DNA from 3 places in the Streptomyces sp. NPDC049954 genome. Region 3 is predicted to be linked to each of the others. Evidence: riboswitches for the same ligand, from Rfam matches in the RefSeq annotation. Region 3 holds a riboswitch; each other region holds the start of a gene.
What was found. A riboswitch is a leader RNA that binds a small molecule or an ion and turns the genes downstream of it on or off. The one in region 3 is predicted to bind thiamine pyrophosphate.
Positions count from the first base shown of each region.

Region 1 (6,308 bases), on a different contig from region 3:
CGGCTGCCGCGCAGATCCCCGACACCACCGCCGCACCCGCCGCCCCCGCCGCCCGCAGCGGCGGCAGATCGGCCGGGAGGACACCGCCGATGGCCACGGCGGGCGGTGCGCCGAGCGCCACGAGCCGAGCGAAGCCCTCGTGGCCGAGGGCGGGCGGCGCGTCCGCCTTCGTGGCGGTCACGTGCAGCGCCCCGACGCCCACGTGGTCGACACCGGCCGTACTCGCGGCGGCGGCCCGCAGCTGCGCCGGGGTCGCCGCGCTCAGCCCGAGCACCGCCTCCTCGCCCACCAGCGCCCGCACCGACTCGGGCGGCAGGTCCGACTGGCCGACGTGCACGCCGGTGACCCGGGCGCCCGCCGCACGCGCCGCGAGGAACACGTCGACACGGTCGTTGACGATCAGCGCGACGCGCTCCGGCAGGACGGCCGCGACCGCCAGCACGGTGTCGAGGAACGCCCGCCCCGCCGCGTTCTTCTCACGGACCTGCACCGCCGTCACCCCGCCCGCCACGGCGAGCGCCACGGTCGCGGCGACACTCCGGCCACGGGCCGCGCACTGCGCCGCGTCCGTCACGAGATACACCGAGAGGTCCACCGGCGGCCGCCCTGCCACGCCCCCGCCCGGCCCGGTCACGACAGCTCCGCCCGGCGGTCGAGGTCCGCCCCGGTCAGCCCCGCCAGGGCGTCGAGGAAGGACACCGCGAAGGAACCCGGGCCCGCCGACCGGGGCACCGCGATCTCGGCGGCCACCGTGTACGCGGCGACCGCCGCGACCGTCGTCGCGAACCGGTCCCCGTCCACCGAGGCGTACGCGGCCATCACCGCGCCCAGCGCGCAGCCGCCACCGGTCACCCGGGTCAGCAACGCGTCGCCGTTGGCCACCCGGGCGGTGCGCTCGCCGTCGGTGACGAGGTCCACCGCCCCGGACACCGCGACGACCGCGCCCGAGGAACGGGCCAGCTCACGGGCCGCGTCCGCCGCCGCCTCGACGTCCTGCGCCGAGTCCACGCCGCGCCCGCCCCCGCCCGCCCCGGCGAGCGCGATGATCTCCGAGGCGTTGCCCCGCACCACGGCCGGCCGCAGGGCCAGCAGCTCGTGCGCGAGCGCCGTACGCACCGGCAGGGCGCCGATCGCGACCGGGTCCAGGACCCACGGCGTACCCGCCGCGCGCGCCGCGTGCGCCGCCTCGGTCATCGCCGTGCGCTGCTCGGCGTGGACCGTGCCGAGATTGACGAGGACACCGGAGGCGACCCGCGCGAAGGCCCCCGCCTCCACCGGGATGTCGACCATCGCGGGCGCCGCGCCGAGCGCGAGCAGCGCGTTGGCGGTGAAGTTGGTGACGACCGTGTTGGTCAGGCACTGCACGAGCGGCTCCCGGGCGCGCACCCGGTCGAGGGCCTCGCGGGTGAAGGGGAGCAGGTCGGCGGGGCTCGGCGAAGGCATGGGGACTCTCCGGTCGTTCGGTGGTTCAGGCACGGCCCGGGCGGCGCGACCGCAGCGGCACGTAGACGAGCAGGGCGACGACGAAGGCCACGTAGTAGGCGAGGTCCGCACCGTGCAGCGCCTCGGCGACGGGACCGACGTACAGCGAGGTGTTCATGAAGGGGACGGCGGCGGCGAAGGCCACGACGAAGGCCAGCGGGGCCGGCCAGGACGGCTGCGGACGCGCCGTCTCGGCCGCCAGGTCCACCGGGGCGCCGCCGCGTTCCCGCGCCCGGACGAGCCAGTCGACGGCCACGACGGCGACGAAGCCGGGAATCCAGTACCCGACGAACAGCAGGACGTTCTGGAAGCGGGCCGCCGTGTCCGCCGCGTGCATCCACAGCACCAGCGGGAACCCGAGCGCCGCCGCGAGGACCGCCGCGAGCGGGCGCGGGATGCGCACCCCCACCGTCTGGAGGGCGAGGGAACCGCTGTAGTCGTTCATCGCGTTGCTGCACAGCGCGGCGAGCGCCACCGCGAGCAGCCCGAAAGCGCTGAGCGCGCCGCCGCCCAGCAGTTCGTCCACGCCCTTCGCGGTCTGGTCGGTGAACACCGAGGCACCCCACAGCCCGAGCGACTGCACCGCGACGAAGGACAGCCCGATCCCGAGCAGCGTGAACCAGAACATGCGCGGCCGGGAGGTCTCGCGCGGAAGGTAGCGGCTGAAGTCGCTCGCGTACGGCGCCCAGGACAGGGACAGGCTCAGCGCGACCGTCGAGGTGAGCACGATCGCCCCGAAGCGGTCCATGCCGTGCACGCCGCTCGTGGTCACCGGATCGGCCCCGTCGAGCAGCTTCACCGCGAGCACCACGAAGGCCACCGCGAGCGCGAAGGACATGACTCTCTGGAGGCGGTGGATCGCCTCGTACCCGAGCGCCCCGACCAGTCCCTGGCCCGCCATCATGACCAGCACCCCGATCCAGAACGGCCAGCCCAGCAGCCGCGCGAGCGCGTCACCGCCGAACAGGCCGATCAGGGCGTCCCAGGCCACCGAGGACAGCCACTGGAGTATCCCGGGCAGGGCGACCGCCTTCCCGAAGGCCAGCGTCGACAAGGGGAGTTGACCCGCCCCGGTCCGGCTGCCCCAGGTCCCGAGCCAGGCCGCGGGCACCGCGCCGAGCAGGGTGCCGAACACGACGGCGGCCAGCGCGGTGGCGACGTCGAGGCCGAGCACCGCGCCCAGCGTGCCGGTGAACACCCCGGTCATCGTCAGATTGGGCGCGAACCACACGGTGAACAGCCGGCCGGGCCCGCCGTAGCGGTGCGATTCGGGGACCGGCGTGATCCCGCGCGCCTCCATCCGCAGATCGCCCGGCGCGGAGGGCATCCGGCCGTCGAAGACGGAGCGTTCCGCGGTGGTGTGCTGCTGCGAGGAGCCGTCGGAGACGTGCGGCAACGACATGAAAGACATCCCTCCGCCAGTACGAGCTGGTTCAGGTTCGACGGGTGTGATCTCAGCCCCCGAGCGGGGCACCCCGTGTCCGGTACGCGGGCAAGCGTAACGCCTGACCCACGGCCGCCGGTGGGACGGGTGGGACGGCCGGGGCGTCGTGACCACCCCGGACACGGCCTCGCGGCCCCTGCCGCTACGCGATTTCCGGTCGTGCACCCGGTGCCCGGAGGTGAGGATTCCGTGCGCCGGGGCGCCCGGGATGCGCTCTGTCCCGCACGCACGGCGCGCGGGACAGTGGAAGGCACTGTCCGCGCCGCCCGGGCCCCCGGCACGAAGCCGGCCCGGAACACCGGCACGAGGCCGCCGCCCCGCACCGTCCCCGCGTACGCCCTGCCCGCACCGCAGTCCCGTTCAGCGACCGCAACCCGCCCCCAGCCCCGGCGCCCCGCGCCCGGGCCCGTCCACCCGCTCCCCACCCGGAGGACCACGCATGATCAGTGAAGAAGTGTTCATGCTCCACCGCCACCCGGGCGGCCCGCGATGAGCGCCCCGGCCGACGCGCCGCCGACCCTAGGGGTCGAGGAGGAGTTCCTCCTCGTGGACCCGGACACCCTCGTCCCGGTCGAGGGCGCCGCCGACCTGCTCACCGCCCACCGCAGACTGCACCCCGACGAGGCGGCCACCGCCCCGCAGCGCGAACTGCTGACCAGCATGATCGAGACGACCACCCCGGTCTGCCCGGATCTGCGCTCTCTGGGCGCCGAGACCGCCGCGGCCCGGGCCCGCCTGGTGGAGGCCGCCGAGAAGGCCGGGGCCCGCGTACTGGCCAACGGCACCTCCCCGCGCCCCGCCCCACCGCGCCCCGAGAGCGAGGCGCCGCACTACCGCAACGTCGCCGACCTGTACCGGCTGCTGGCCCGGGGAACCGAGACCTGCGGCTGCCACGTCCACGTCGGCGTCGTGGACCGCTCCGCCGCCGTCACCGCGCTCAACCACCTGCGTCCCTGGCTGCCCGTCCTGCTCGCGCTCTCGGCCAACTCGCCGTACGAACACGGCGTCGACACCGGCTTCGCGAGCTGGCGCACGATGGTCCTCTCGCGCTGGCCCACCACCCAGATCCCGCCGTACTTCGAGTCCGCGGAGCACTACGACGCGACCTACGCGACGCTGTACGGCACCGGGGTGCTGCCCGTCCGCGCCACCAACGCCTACTGGCTGGCCCGGCCCTCCTCGCACGTGCCGACCCTGGAGATCCGGGTCGCCGACGTCATGCCGACGGTCGAGGAGGTCGTCCTCCAGGCGGGCCTCGTCCGTGCCCTGGTGACGACCGCCCTGCGGGCCGAGGCCGCCGGCACACGGGCGCCCCGGGTGCCGGACCACGAGGTGGCCGCGTCCCTGTGGACCGCCGCCCGCTACGGTCTCGGCGGACCGCTGGTCCACCCGGTGAGCGGCACCCCCGTCCCCGCCGCCGAAGTGGTGCGCGCCCTGCTCGACCACGTGGGGCCCGCCCTGGACTCGGCGGGCGACCGGGAACGGGTCACGGCGGCGGCCGAGGACCTGCTCACCCGGGGCAGCCCCGCCGAACGGCAGCGCGCCGTCACCAAGGAACCGGGCGAGATCGGGGAACTCGGCCTGCTCTGAGCGGGGCGTGCTCCCGCCGGACACCTCGCGAACGCCCGGCCCCCGCCGAGCGCCGCCCGGTCACCCGCTCCGGCCGCCCGCCCGGTCACCCGCTCCGGCCGGTCGGCCGGAACTCCCCGGTGGCCGAGCCCGTGCCCGGCCCGGGCGGAGGTCAGGCGTTCGCCGGCTCCCGTACGACGGTCCAGGCCCTGGCACCCGAGGGCAGCACCTGCTCGTGCAGGGGCCGGAAGCCGAACGGCGCGAGGCGGTCCCGCTCCGCCGGTGAGGCCACCACGGTGACCACGGGCGCACCGGAGGCCGCGCGCAGGGCCGCCTCCAGGAGAGGCGCCAGGACGGGGGAGGGGCCGCCGTCGTCCTCGGCGAGCGTCAGCACGAGCAGCCAGACCTCTTCCACCCGGGGGACGGCCGAGCGCAGTGCGGCCCGGTCCAGGGCCTCCTGCTCGCCGGGGGCCGGCAGATGCCCCAGCTCGCGCAGCAGCAGCCCCTGGTGGGCACCGCGGTCCGGGCGCGCGCCCGGCGGACGGCACACGGCGACGCCGAGCGGCACCCCGCCTCTCCCACGCGCCATCCACACCATGCCCGCCTCCAGCGCGTAATGGGCCAGAAGCAGCCGTAGAGCGCTCTGATGGGCCTCGGTGGGGGTTCCGCCCCGGCGCCGCTCCGTCTCCGCGGCCAGCAGCCGCACCACGACGGGCACGTCCACCAGGGTCGCCTCGCGCACCGACACCGACATCGTCCGCTCCTCCCGCACCGCTCGCCACGCCGAGTCCAGCAAACCCCGGGGCGCCGGGGAGCGCACGGCGAGGCCGCCCCCGTCCGCGGCGAGCGCCACGGGCGGGGGCGGCCTGTGAGGGCTCGCCGGGGGAGGGTTTACGGGAAGGTCAGCGACCAGCCGTTGATCGTGCCCTTGTCGCCCGAGTAGACGTCCTGGACCTTGAGCTTCCAGGTGCCGTTCGCCGCGACCGCCGAGGCGTTCACGGTGTACGTGCCGGTGACGTTGTCGGCCGAGTCCGAGGAACTGGAGTTCTTCAGCCGGTAGCTCGTGCCGTTCGGCGCGACCAGGTCGACCACCAGGTCACCCCGGTAGGTGTGCGCGATGTCCACCGAGACCTGGAGGTTCGAGGGGGCGTTGCCGGTGCGTCCGGTGACCGCTATCGAGGAGGTGACCGCCGCACCCGCGTCCGGCACCGCGACCTTGGTGGTGCTGGAGAACACCGTGCCGGTGCCACCACCGCCACCGCCCGAACGCGCCCCGACGTTGATGCCCGCCCAGGCGTCCTGGACGGCCTTGTACTCGGCGGAGGCCGCCCCGTAGAGCGAGGAGGCCGCCGCGAGCGTCCCGGTGCGCGCCGAGGCGTAGTTGGTGGTCGAGGTGAACTGCGTGGTCAGCGCCTTGTACCAGATCTGGAGCGCCTTGTCGCGGCCGATCCCGGTGACCGGGAGCCCGTCGGAGGTCGGCGAGTTGTAGCTGACCCCGTTGACCACCTTCGCGCCGCTGCCCTCGGACAGCAGGTAGAAGAAGTGGTTGGCCGGCCCGGAGGAGTAGTGCACGTCCAGCCCGCCGAGGGAGGAGGACCAGGAGTCCTTGGAGGCCCCGTCCTTGCTCGGCTTGTCCATGTAACGCAGCGGCGTGCCGTCGCCGTTGATGTTGATCTTCTCACCGATCAGGTAGTCACCCGGGTCGGTGGTGGTGTTGGAGTAGAACTCCACGCCCGTGCCGAAGATGTCGGAGGTGGCCTCGTTGAGGCCCCCGGACTCCCCGCTGTAGTTGAGCCCGGCGGTCTCGGAGGTG
Region 1 covers NZ_JBFALS010000001.1:313,544-319,851, reverse strand. Annotated here, with positions in the region: gene thiE (thiamine phosphate synthase) at 1-583, opposite strand, end outside; gene thiM (hydroxyethylthiazole kinase) at 631-1,443, opposite strand; gene AB0J21_RS01355 (cytosine permease) at 1,469-2,884, opposite strand; TPP riboswitch at 2,876-2,970, opposite strand; gene AB0J21_RS01350 (glutamate--cysteine ligase) at 3,416-4,516, shown strand; gene AB0J21_RS01345 (hypothetical protein) at 4,668-5,249, opposite strand; gene AB0J21_RS01340 (M4 family metallopeptidase) at 5,387-6,308, opposite strand, start outside.
Region 1: it holds a riboswitch for thiamine pyrophosphate, as region 3 does, so the genes downstream of both, AB0J21_RS01355 (cytosine permease) here and AB0J21_RS31630 (thiamine ABC transporter substrate-binding protein) in region 3, are expected to answer to the same signal.

Region 2 (6,308 bases), on a different contig from region 3:
CCCGACGCCGAGGGGCTCGGCCCGCTGTACGTCGTGGGTGACGTCCACGGCTACCTGGACCAACTGGTCGCAGCGCTGCGGGAGCAGGGGCTGGTCGACGCCGACACCCGCTGGGCAGCCGGCAACGCGCGGCTCTGGTTCCTGGGCGATTTCACGGACCGCGGTCCGGACGGGATCGGCGTCATCGATCTGGTGATGCGCCTGTCCGCCGAGGCGGCAGCGGCCGGCGGCTACTGCAAGGCCCTCATGGGCAACCACGAACTCCTTCTTCTCGGGGCCAAGCGCTTCGGTGACACGCCGGTCAACTCCGGGGCGGGAACCGCCACTTTCCAGGCGGCCTGGCTACTCAACGGCGGGCAGAAGTCCGACATGGACAGGCTGCAGGACGTCCACCTGCAGTGGATGTCCCGGCTGGACGCCATCGTCGAGGAGGACTCCCACCTCCTGGTGCACTCCGACACCACGGCCTACCTCGACTACGGCGACACGATCGAAGCGGTCAACGACACGATCCACGAGATCCTCAACCGCAACGACGCCGACGAATGCTGGGACGTCTTCCGGAAGTTCACCAAACGCTTCGCCTTCCGGGACCAGTCGGGCCCCGAGGCGGTGCGCGAACTGCTGAGTGTCTTCGGCGGCAACCGCATCGTGCACGGCCACAGCCCCATCCCCTACCTGCTCGGTGACGTCGGCTCCGAGGACGGCGAGGACAGCGGCGGCCCCGTCGTCGACGGTCCGCACATCTATGCCGACCGGCTCGCCGTCGCCATGGACGGCGGGGTGACCATGGCCGGAAAGCTGCTCGTCCACCGGGTTCCCTTCCCCGCCTGACCCGGGTCCGCTCGCGGCGTGAACGGGCCTGTCCTCTTGGCATATACGGCCGTCATCATTCACCCCAGGTCAATTTCCAGAAACACCCTGTTACGACGCGCCATGCCCGGCCTACCATCGCCTTATCCGTAGCAGGCTCTCCTCCGTTTCCGCCCCACTGCCCGCACCCAGGCGGGCGTCCTGGCCCTACGGAGCATCGGGGGATGCATATGAACAGCGCTCCGCATCTGCTGAACCAGGACCGCCCCGAATTCGAGCGCGTCCTGGACGAGGCACTCCGTACGGCCGACGCCCACCCGGAAATCGCCCGGGTCGCGCAGCGATTCAACCCTGCCCAGCTGCGCACCCTCGCCACGGGTGCGACGATCTTCATCACGGCGGCGGCGACGGCCGAATATCAGCACTACGTCAACGCACGGGAGCGGTCCCGCGAACCGGCACGCATCAGCACCGAACCCCGATCCGAGAACGGCGAGACGCCGACCGAGGCGACACCGAACGGCATCGCCGCCGCACTCAGCGAGGTGACGGAGTCCGCAGGGGCCGGAGCGACAGCCATGGTGGCTGTACTCGCCCCTCTCCTGGCCGCGGTCGCCGCCGTCATCTTCCTCCTCGCCGGCTACCTGCTGAAGCTCCTGACCCCCGAGCCCGCCATAGCGAGTGGGCTGCTCACCGCCGGGTGGGTCTTCGCCGTCCTCGCCGCCCTCGGCATCCTGATCGCCGGCGCCGCGCTCCTGTTCACCGCTCTGCGCAACAACTCGTCCGCCAAGTCCTCGGAGGACGGAAGTGGGCTCGCCGGGGAAACACCCGAGGTCGCCGCCGCGCGTGCGGCCTGGCACCAGGCGCTGCTGGAGAAGGGTCTCCTGCCGTTCTTCCGGGATCTCGACGACGCTCCCCGCACGGAAGCCGGGCACGTTCCCGCCCATCCAGGACCGACCCCGCCCTCCCAGCAACGGATGCCTCGCCTCGGTTATCACCGGCCCGGTTTCAGCGGCCCGGAATCGGATGGTGAATCCGGGACCCGGCCCCGCTACTCCAGCCCCGATTTCAGCAGCCCCGACTACGGCGGGCCGGACCACCGCCCGGAATGACGGCGGCCCGGCCGACGCACGACGAGATCGCTTCGATGCACCATCCCCTGCGCCGGGACGGGTGCCTGATGTGGGAGCGCCCCCCTATTCGGAGAGGGATCGCTTGACCGGAATGAGGCGATGTTTCACGTGAAACCAGCGTCATCTCGATGTTTCACGTGAAACACCTACTCCACGGTGTTTCACGTGAAACGTCCTTCTGCGCCCTCTCCCAAACAGGCAGAAGGAGACGTCAGCCCGCCAGAGGAATCGTGTCCGGAAGCGGGCGGGCGCCAGGGCCCCGTCATGACGACAGGGCCCCTCTGACTGGCTGTCGGCTCGCTGAGATCCTCAGCCACCACTGCAGGCAGACGCCTCAGGCCCGCTTCTCGGTGTCTTACTCCGCCAGAGGCAGGTAGACGCGGCCCCCCGAAGCGGCGAACTCACGTGACTTCTCCAGCATCGCGGCGTCGATCTCGTCCTGACTCAACTCCGCATTCGCGGAACGGGCTTCGAGGAGGTCCGGGGCGAACTGCTCAGTGATGTCGTGGCTGATCTTCATCGAGCAGAACTTCGGCCCGCACATGGAGCAGAAGTGCGCGGTCTTGGCCGGTTCGGCCGGCAGCGTCTCGTCGTGGTATTCACGGGCGGTGTCCGGGTCGAGCGCGAGATTGAACTGGTCCTCCCAGCGGAACTCGAAGCGCGCCTCCGACAGGGCGTCGTCCCAGTCCTGCGCCCCGGGATGCCCCTTGGCCACGTCGGCGGCGTGGGCGGCGATCTTGTACGTGATCACCCCGGTCTTCACGTCGTCCCGGTTGGGCAGGCCCAGGTGTTCCTTGGGCGTGACGTAGCAGAGCATGGCGGTACCCCACCAGCCGATCATCGCCGCCCCGATGCCCGAGGTGATGTGGTCGTAGGCGGGGGCGATGTCCGTGGTCAACGGACCGAGCGTGTAGAACGGCGCCTCCTCGCAGATCTCCTGCTGGAGGTCGATGTTCTCCTTGATCTTGTGCATCGGCACATGTCCGGGGCCCTCGATCATCGTCTGGACGCCGTGTCGACGGGCGACCGCGTTCAGCTCACCGAGCGTCCGCAACTCGGCGAACTGCGCCTCGTCGTTGGCGTCCGCGATCGAGCCGGGCCGCAGCCCGTCCCCGAGCGAGTACGTCACGTCGTACGCCGCGAGAATCTCGCACAGTTCCTCGAAGTGCTCGTACAGGAAGGACTCCTGGTGATGGGCGAGGCACCAGGCGGCCATGATCGAGCCGCCCCGCGAGACGATGCCGGTCTTCCGCCGGGCCGTGAGCGGGACGTACGGCAGCCGGACGCCGGCGTGCACGGTCATGTAGTCCACGCCCTGCTCGGCCTGCTCGATCACCGTGTCCTTGTAGATCTCCCAGCTCAGCTCCTCAGCCTTGCCGTCGACCTTTTCCAGCGCCTGGTAGAGGGGCACCGTGCCGATGGGGACCGGCGCATTACGCAGCACCCATTCCCTCGTGGTGTGGATGTTCCGTCCGGTGGAGAGGTCCATGACGGTGTCGGCACCCCAACGGGTCGCCCACGTCATCTTCTCCACCTCCTCCTCGATCGAGGAGGTCACCGCGGAGTTGCCGATGTTGGCGTTGACCTTGACCAGGAACCGCTTCCCGATGATCATCGGCTCGGTCTCGGGATGGTTGACGTTCGCCGGCAGCACAGCACGCCCGGCGGCCAGCTCGGCCCGGACGACCTCGGGTTCGAGGTTCTCGCGCAGCGCGACGAACTCCATCTCCGGGGTGATCTCCCCCCGCCTGGCGTAGGCGAGTTGTGTGACGGCGCGTCCGCCCCTGCCCCGGCGCGGCTGCCGGGGGCGCCCGGGAAAGACCGCATCGAGGTTGCGGAGCCCACCCCGGGGGGAAGTGTGCTTGAGCCCGTCGTCCTCCGGTCGCACCGGCCGCCCCGCGTACGTCTCGGTGTCGCCGCGGCCTGCGATCCAGTTCTCCCTGAGCGGTGCGAGCCCACCGCGTACGTCGGTGCTCGCGGTCGGGTCGGTGTACGGGCCCGAGGTGTCGTACAAGGTCACGGTACGGCCGTTGGTCAGGTGCACGGCCCGCACCGGCACCCGCAGGTCGGGGCGTGAGCCCTCGACGTACGCCTTGTGCCAGCCGATGGTGCGTTCACTCTGCGGGGGCCTCGGCTGTTCGCTCGCGGGCCTCTCCTTCGCGGAGGCAGGGGTGTGCGCGTCCGATGTGGTCATGAGACCTACTCCCTACGCCGGCATTACCCGGTAACAGGTTCGGCGGTCGACGCAGCCTTCCCGCACTTCTCGCCGGGGTCCCGGCCGTACGGAGTTCAGCGTCCTCTCAGCCCGGTGCTCCGAGCTCCCGCGTGTACATATCGCGGCTTCACGCTAACGCCCTCCCGGGCGTGCTGAACAGAGGGCGTGTGCCGTTCTTGCGATGATCGGGCGGTGACGACACGACCCCCCACCGATCTCGGCCACGACTCCTCCCACGGCCACAGCCATCACCACGGCCCGGCGGCGCCGGGCTCAAGGAGACTGCGCACGGTCATCGCCGCCGTGCTCGTGCCGTTCACCGCTGCCGTGGTCCTGGGGCTCGTGACGCTGTGGCCCGGCGAGCCGCCCGAGCACGGGCGTTCAGGCGTGGGCTTCGACCGGCAGACCGTGGCCGGCAAGGTCGTCGGGATCACGCACATCGGCTGCAAGGACGGGACGGCGTCGAACGGTGCGTCGGGCACGGGTTCCGGGACGGCCGGGCCCTCCGAGGGCTCGTCGGGGGCAGTACCGGGCAACGGCGGGCACGCGGACGGTGTCTGCGAACAGGCGAAGGTCGAGGTCACCGAGGGCAAGGATCACGGGCGGACCTTCAACGAGCTGGTCCAGCCCGACTCCCCACGCCGACTGCACGTAGGCCAGGAAGTCGTTCTGGCCTACGCGCCGGACGCGCCCCGTGAACTCCAGTACTCCGTCACCGATGTCGGCCGAAAGCTGCCGATGCTGCTGCTTGCCGGGATCTTCGCGCTGGCGGTGGTCGCCGTCGGCCGACTGCGGGGGGTCATGGCGCTCGTGGCGCTCGCCGTGAGCTTCCTCGTGCTCACCTTCTTCATTCTGCCCGCGGTGTTGCAGGGGTCGAATCCCCTGGTGGTGGCGGTCGTGGGGGCGAGTGCCATCATGTTGCTCGCGCTCTACCTCTGCCACGGGCTGACGGCCCGCACCTCGGTGGCCGTCCTCGGCACCCTGGTGTCTCTGTTGCTCATCGGCCTGCTCGGCTCGCTCTTCATCGGGTGGGCGGCGTTGACCGGCAACACCGACGACAACACCGGGCTCGTCCACGGCCTCTATCCCCAGATCGACATGAGCGGGCTCCTGCTGGCCGGCGTCATCATCGGTTCGCTCGGCGTGCTGGACGACGTGACGGTCACGCAGACCTCGGCCGTCTGGGAGCTGAGGCAGGCCGACCCGACGATAAGCCGACGTGCTCTGTACCGCGCCGGTATCCGGATCGGGAGGGACCACATCGCCTCCGTGGTCAACACGCTGGTGCTGGCGTACGCGGGAGCCTCTCTGCCGCTGCTCCTGCTCTTCTCGCTGGCTCAGAGCGACGTCGGCACGGTCGCGGGCAGCGAGCTGGTGGCCGAGGAGATCGTCCGGACACTGGTGGGGTCCATCGGCCTGGTGGCCTCCGTCCCGGTCACCACGGCGCTGGCGACGCTCGTCGTCTCGGCCGACCGCCCCCACCCGGAGCCCGAGGGCACCTCGGTGTCCCCGCACCTTCCGACGGTGCCCGGCCCGGACCGCGGCCCGTTGCGCGGCGCGGTGCTCGGTGGCGGGGGCCGACGCCGCAAACGGTGAGACGGCCGGTGGAAGATCGCGCGCTCCGCTCGCCACGAGCGCCGGTGTCCCGCGCGGCAGCGGGGCCGCAGCAGACCGAGTCCGATGCGGCCCTTGGCACCCTTGACTTCTCCGCCAAGACCCATCGGCTCTCTCCAGGCCCCGAGGTCCGTTACCGACCTCCGGAATCAGCCCGCGCTCTGTTCCTCGCCGAGGATGCGGTGCAGGGCGTCGTCGAGGTGACTCTCGAAATCCGCCGAGGCGCGCTCCTCACCCAGCGGAACAAGCCGGTCGGTGCGGTCGAGGAACGCGACGATCGGCGCCATGCTCACCCGGAAGAGCGCGTGATCGGCTCCGACCTGCAGCCGGATGTGCATGTCGGCCGGCGGCTCCGCGTCCATCAGCGGGTCGAGTTCGACGGGGGCGACACGTACGTCGCCGTCTCCGCACGGCTCCTCGATACCGTCGCTGAGCAGGTCTCTCCCGAAGGTCCAGGAGACTGGAGCGTCCCCCGGGAGATGGAACGTCAGCCGGACGGCGTACGGATCGTCGGCCTCGTACCGAAGCTCGAC
Region 2 covers NZ_JBFALS010000018.1:51,830-58,137, reverse strand. Annotated here, with positions in the region: gene AB0J21_RS30120 (metallophosphoesterase) at 1-834, shown strand, start outside; gene AB0J21_RS30115 (hypothetical protein) at 1,038-1,925, shown strand; gene thiC (phosphomethylpyrimidine synthase ThiC) at 2,302-4,140, opposite strand; TPP riboswitch at 4,133-4,281, opposite strand; gene AB0J21_RS30105 (YibE/F family protein) at 4,354-5,757, shown strand; gene AB0J21_RS30100 (SsgA family sporulation/cell division regulator) at 5,925-6,308, opposite strand, start outside.
Region 2: it holds a riboswitch for thiamine pyrophosphate, as region 3 does, so the genes downstream of both, thiC (phosphomethylpyrimidine synthase ThiC) here and AB0J21_RS31630 (thiamine ABC transporter substrate-binding protein) in region 3, are expected to answer to the same signal.

Region 3 (6,308 bases):
GAGACGCGACGCAGCCGGACCTGTGCGCACTCCCGCCGCCACGACGGGGCGGGACGATCCCGTCAGGCCAACTCAAGACACGCAGGAGCAAGTGGTGATCGAAGAGACCCTCCTCGAAGCCGAGGAGAAGATGGAGAAGGCCGTTGTGGTCGCCAAGGAAGACTTGGCCGCCATCCGTACCGGCCGCGCGCACCCGGCGATGTTCAACAAGATCGTGGCCGACTACTACGGGGCCATGACGCCGATCAATCAGCTCGCGTCGTTCTCGGTGCCGGAGCCGCGCATGGCGATCGTGACCCCGTTCGACAAGAGCGCTCTGCGCAACGTCGAGCAGGCCATCCGCGACTCCGACCTCGGCGTCAACCCGAGCAACGACGGCAATATCATCCGAGTGGTCTTCCCGGAACTCACCGAGGAACGCCGCAAGGAGTACATCAAGGTCGCCCGCACCAAGGGCGAGGACGCGAAGGTCTCGATCCGCGCCGTACGCCGCAAGGCGAAGGACGCGCTCGACAAGCTGGTCAAGGACAAGGAGACGGGCGAGGACGAGGTCCGTCGCGCGGAGAAGGAGCTCGACGACACCACCGCGAAGTACGTCGCGCAGGTGGACGAGCTGCTCAAGCACAAGGAATCCGAGCTGCTCGAGGTCTGATGAACGACTCTTCCTGGGGCGCGCCGTCCCGCACCGGATACGGCGAGCCGTGGCCCACCCCCGGACAGGGGCCTGTCCAGGGGGTTGCCTCGGCGGGTCCCGTGTACGAAGGGCAGGACGTCCAAGAGACTCGGCCCATGCCCATCGTGCCTGACGTACCCGCGAGCGGCGGAGACCAGGATGACGACCGGGGGACCGCTCGGCTGAGGGGTCCCCTGTTCCGCGACGAACTGCCGCAGGAGCCCATGGAGAGCGAGCCCGGACCCCCGTCGCACCGTGCACCGGACCCGGCGTCCGCTCCCGCGGGGCAGCCCACGCCGCAGAAGAAGAGCGCGGGCCGTGACCTGGGCGCGGCCATAGGGGTCGGCCTCGGCCTCGGTGTGGTCGTCGTCGCCTCGCTGTTCATCGTCAAGGCGGTTTTCGTCGGTGTCATAGCGGTGGCCGTCGTGGTCGGCGTCTGGGAGCTCACGTCGCGGCTGTCGGAGCGCAAGGGCATCAAGGCTCCGCTGATCCCGTTGGCCCTGGGCGGCGCGGCCATGGTGATCGCCGGCTACGCACGAGGCCCCGAGGGCGCGTGGGTGGCAGTGGCGCTGACGGCGCTCGCCGTCCTCGTCTGGCGTATGACACAGCCCCCGGAGGGCTATCTCAGGGACGTCACGGCCGGCGTGTTCGCCGCGTTCTACGTGCCGTTCCTGGCGACCTTCGTGGCCTTGATGCTCAGGGCGGACGACGGCGCCTGGCGGGTGCTGCTGTTCCTCGTCCTGACCGTGGTGAGCGACACCGGCGCCTACGCGGTCGGATGGCGCTTCGGCAGCCACAAACTCGCGCCCCGTATCAGCCCCGGCAAGACGCGGGAGGGGCTGATCGGCGCCGTGACCTTCGCCATGGTCGCGGGCGCCCTGGGCATGCAGTTCATGATCGACGACGGGGCGTGGTGGCAGGGGCTGCTGCTCGGCCTCGCGGTCGCCGTCAGTGCCACCCTCGGTGACCTGGGCGAGTCCATGATCAAGCGGGATCTCGGGATCAAGGACATGGGTACGTTGCTGCCGGGGCACGGCGGCATCATGGACCGGCTCGACTCGTTGCTCCCCACCGCTCCCGTCGTCTGGCTGCTGCTGGTCCTCTTCGTCGGCTCGGGGTGACGGGGCGCGCGTTACGCTGAAAGGGTCCGCCATTCATGTGGTGGGCCCTTTTCGTGTTCGCGGCCCGGGGCCGTCGCCCCGTACGGGGCGCGTCCTGCTGCCCCGTTCCCCGTCCCCGAGGCGTCCGGCACCCTTCACGGCGTGCAGTGCGCCGCACTGAGGAGTTTCCGCCCATGGCCCCGCCCGTCCCGGGAGAGCTCACCTTCGTCGCACCGCGCGGAGCCAAGAAGCCGCCCCGTCACCTGGCCGACCTCACCCCCGCGCAGCGCAAGGAGGCGGTCGCCGACATCGGCGAGAAGCCGTTCCGCGCGAAGCAGCTCTCCCAGCACTACTTCGCCCGCTACGCGCATGACCCGCAGCAGTGGACGGACATTCCGGCCGCCGCACGTGGAAAGCTTCAGGAAGCGCTGCTGCCGGAGCTGATGTCGGTTGTCCGGCACATCTCCTGCGACGACGACACGACCCGCAAGACGCTGTGGAAGCTCTTCGACGGCACCCTGGTGGAGTCGGTGCTGATGCGGTACCCGGACCGCGTCACCATGTGCATCTCCTCGCAGGCCGGCTGCGGCATGAACTGCCCGTTCTGCGCGACGGGGCAGGCCGGTCTCGACCGCAACCTCTCGACCGCCGAGATCGTGCACCAGATCGTCGACGGCATGCGGGCCCTGCGCGACGGGGAGATCCCCGGGGGCGTCGCCCGTCTCTCGAACATCGTCTTCATGGGGATGGGCGAGCCGCTCGCCAACTACAACCGTGTGGTCGGCGCCATCCGTCGTCTCACCGATCCGGAGCCCGACGGTCTCGGGCTGTCGCAGCGTGGCATCACCGTGTCCACCGTCGGCCTCGTCCCGGCCATGCACCGGTTCGCCGACGAGGGCTTCAAGTGCCGGCTCGCCGTATCGCTGCACGCCCCCGACGACGAACTGCGCGACACCCTCGTCCCCGTCAACACGCGCTGGAAGGTGCGGGAGGTGCTGGACGCCGCGTGGGAGTACGCGGAGAAGTCGGGGCGGCGCGTGTCCATTGAGTACGCGCTCATCCGCGACATCAACGACCAGGCGTGGCGCGGGGACCTGTTGGGCCGTCTCCTCAAGAACAAGCGCGTCCACGTCAACCTCATCCCGCTCAACCCCACCCCGGGTTCCAAGTGGACCGCGTCACGCCCCGAGGACGAGCGGGCTTTCGTCGAAGCCATCGCCGCCCACGGTGTGCCGGTGACGGTGCGCGACACGAGGGGGCAGGAGATCGACGGGGCGTGCGGCCAGCTCGCGGCCGCGGAACGGTGACCTGCGCCACCGGATGCTCCCAGCGGTAGGGTGGCTGCGTACATTCGTTCCGTACTCGTCCGTCTGAGCGGCGTCGTGGGTACGGGGCGGAGACAACTTCACACATTCCGACAGGGGAGCGCCACAGCGCTGAGAGTGCGGCACCACGTCCCGTCACGGGGCGACCAGGTCGCAGACCCTCTGAACCTCGCCCGGGTCATTCCGGGTAGGAAGTTCGGTCATCACTCATGCTGTTGCGCCATGCCCACCTTCCGGCCGGGAGGTGGGCATGGCCGCGTCTTCTCCTGGTCACCCAGGAGGAATTCAGTGCGCATCACGATCACGAAAAGGATTGCCGCGAGCGTCGCGGCCACGGGCCTCGGCATCGGCGCCCTCGCGGGCTGCGGCTCGGACGGGGGCAACGGGGACGACAAGGCGAAGGACAAGACCGTCACGCTGGTCACTCACGACTCCTTCGCCGCGTCCAAGAGCGTCCTCGCGGCCTTCCAGCAGAAGACCGGCTACACGGTGAAGGTCCTCAAGAGCGGCGACGCCGGCCAGGCCGTGAACCAGGCGGTGCTCACCAAGGGCAATCCGCAGGGTGACGTCTTCTTCGGCGTCGACAACACGCTGCTGTCCCGCGCCCTCGACAACGGGCTGTTCCAGCCCTACGAGGCCAAGGGACTGAACCGCATCGGGACCGACGTCCAGCTTGACGGGGCAAGGCACCGCGTGACTCCCGTAGACACCGGCGACATCTGCGTGAACTACGACAAGAAGTACTTCGCGCAGAAGAAGCTCGCCCCACCCCGCAGCTTCGCCGATCTTATGAAGCCGCAGTACAAGAATCTTCTGGTCACCGAGAACGCCGCGACGTCCTCGCCCGGCCTCGGCTTCCTGCTCGGTACGACGGCGCAATACGGCGACGACGGATGGCAGGGGTACTGGCGCAAGCTGAGGTCGAACGGCGTCAAGGTCGTCGACAGCTGGGAGCAGGCGTACAACGAGGAGTTCTCCGGTTCGGCCGGAGGCAGGAAGGCCGGTGGCGACCGTCCGCTCGTGGTCTCCTACGCCTCCAGCCCGCCCGTGGAGGTCCTGTACGCCGACCCCCGGCCGAAGGACGCGCCCACCGGTGTGGCGTCGGGGACCTGCTTCCGGCAGATCGAGTTCGCAGGGCTCCTCGACGGTGCGGCGAACGAGGAGGGTGGCAAAGCACTGATCGACTTCCTGATCAGCGGCAGGTTCCAGGCGGACATGCCGCTCAAGATGTTCGTGAACCCTGTGGTGAAGGGCACCGAACTGCCGGAGCTGTTCTCCAAGTACGACGGGACGGCGCAGGGCGCGCACACCGTCGCGCCCGAGGCGATCGCTGAACACCGTGAGGCGTGGATCAAGTCGTGGACCTCACTCGTCGTCAAGTGACCGGCTCGACGGGCCCCGGGGGCACGGAGGCGGATACCGCGTGCTCCGACGGTGCGGAGTCGCGCTCGCTGCCGCGGCAGCAGGCCGATCCCCCCGCGCTGTCGCCCGCCCCGTCTATGGCCCCGTCGCCGTCAGAGAGGGCCCTGTCGCTGTTTGGCGCCCCGTCTCCGCAGAGGCGGCCGGACGGTGTCGCCGCGCGACGTGCTCACCTTCGCGACGCTGCGGCACGGCTCGGGCTCATGGCCGCACCCGTCGCGTTCTTCGCCTTGTTCTTCGCCTACCCGGTGGCAGCCATCGTCGGCCGTGGTCTGAAGACGTCCGGGGGATGGCAGTTCGGAAGGGTCTTCGACGTACTGGGGCAGGGCGACGTCCAGGAGGTCCTGTGGTTCACGACCTGGCAGGCGTTCGCCTCGACGGTGCTGACCCTGGTCGTCGCGCTGCCCGGCGCCTACGTCTTCGCCCGCTTCGAGTTCCCCGGCAAAGAGCTGCTGAGGGCCGCGGTGACCGTCCCGTTCGTGCTGCCCACCGTCGTCGTGGGTACCGCCTTCCTCGCGCTTCTTGGGCGCGGCGGCCTCACCGACGAACTGTGGGGAATCCGGCTGGACACCACGGTCTGGGCGATCCTCCTGGCGCACGTCTTCTTCAACTACGCCGTGGTCGTGCGCACCGTAGGGGGGCTGTGGGCCCAACTGGACCCGCGACAAGAGGAAGCGGCACGTACCCTCGGCGCTTCGCGCTGGGCGGCGTTCCGCACCGTGACCCTGCCGGCTCTCGCTCCGGCTGTGGCCGCGGCGGCTCTCATGGTGTTCCTGTTCACCTTCACCTCGTTCGGCATCGTCCAGATCCTGGGCGGACCCGCGTACTCGACCCTGGAAGTGGAGATCTACCGGCAGACGGCGCAGCTGCTGGATCTGCCCACCGCGGCCGTGCTGACACTCCTCCAGCTCGCCGCCGTCGTAGCCATCCTGGTGGCCCACTGGTGGACCGTCCGACGCAGTGAGACCAGCTTGAAGCTCGTCGACGCCGCCACGACCACTCGACGCCCCCGCGGCGCGGGAGAATGGACGCTCTTCGGGGCGGTGCTGGGTTTCATCGCCCTTCTCCTCGTCCTGCCCCTGGCGGTTCTGGTCCGACGGGCCTTCGACGGTCCCGAGGGGTTCGGGCTCGGCTACTTCCGTGCGCTGGCCTCGGCGGACGGCGGACTGTTCCTCGTGGCGCCTCTCGCGGCGATCGGCAACTCGCTGCGCTACGCCGCCGTGGCGACGCTGATCGCTCTGGTCGTGGGCGGGCTGGCCGCTGCCGCTCTGAGCCGCCCGACGCGCGGGCGGAGGGACCCCCTTGTCGACGCCCTGGTGCGAGGGTTCGACGGGCTGCTCATGCTGCCGCTCGGCGTCTCAGCCGTGACCGTCGGATTCGGCTTCCTGATCTCGCTCGACAAGCCCCCGCTGGACCTGCGTGCCTCATGGTTCCTGGTGCCGCTGGCCCAAGCCCTCGTCGGTGTCCCGTTCGTGGTGCGGACCATGGTGCCGGTCCTCCGCGCGGTGGACCAGCGCCTGCGCGAGGCGGCGGCCGTACTCGGAGCCTCGCCCTGGAGAGTGTGGCGGGAAGTGGATCTGCCCATGGTGCGGCGGGCTCTGCTCGTCGCCGCAGGCTTTGCCTTCGCCGTGTCTCTCGGCGAGTTCGGAGCGACAGTGTTCATCGCTCGGCCTGACGCTCCGACGTTGCCCGTCGCGGTCTCCCGACTGCTCGGGCGGCCGGGCGACACCAACTACGGGCAGGCCATGGCGCTCTCGACGGTGCTGATGGCGGTCTGTGTCGTGTCCTTGC
Region 3 covers NZ_JBFALS010000021.1:81,315-87,622, forward strand. Annotated here, with positions in the region: gene frr (ribosome recycling factor) at 95-652, shown strand; gene AB0J21_RS31620 (phosphatidate cytidylyltransferase) at 652-1,794, shown strand; gene rlmN (23S rRNA (adenine(2503)-C(2))-methyltransferase RlmN) at 1,968-3,080, shown strand; TPP riboswitch at 3,183-3,310, shown strand; gene AB0J21_RS31630 (thiamine ABC transporter substrate-binding protein) at 3,393-4,481, shown strand; gene AB0J21_RS31635 (iron ABC transporter permease) at 4,721-6,308, shown strand, end outside.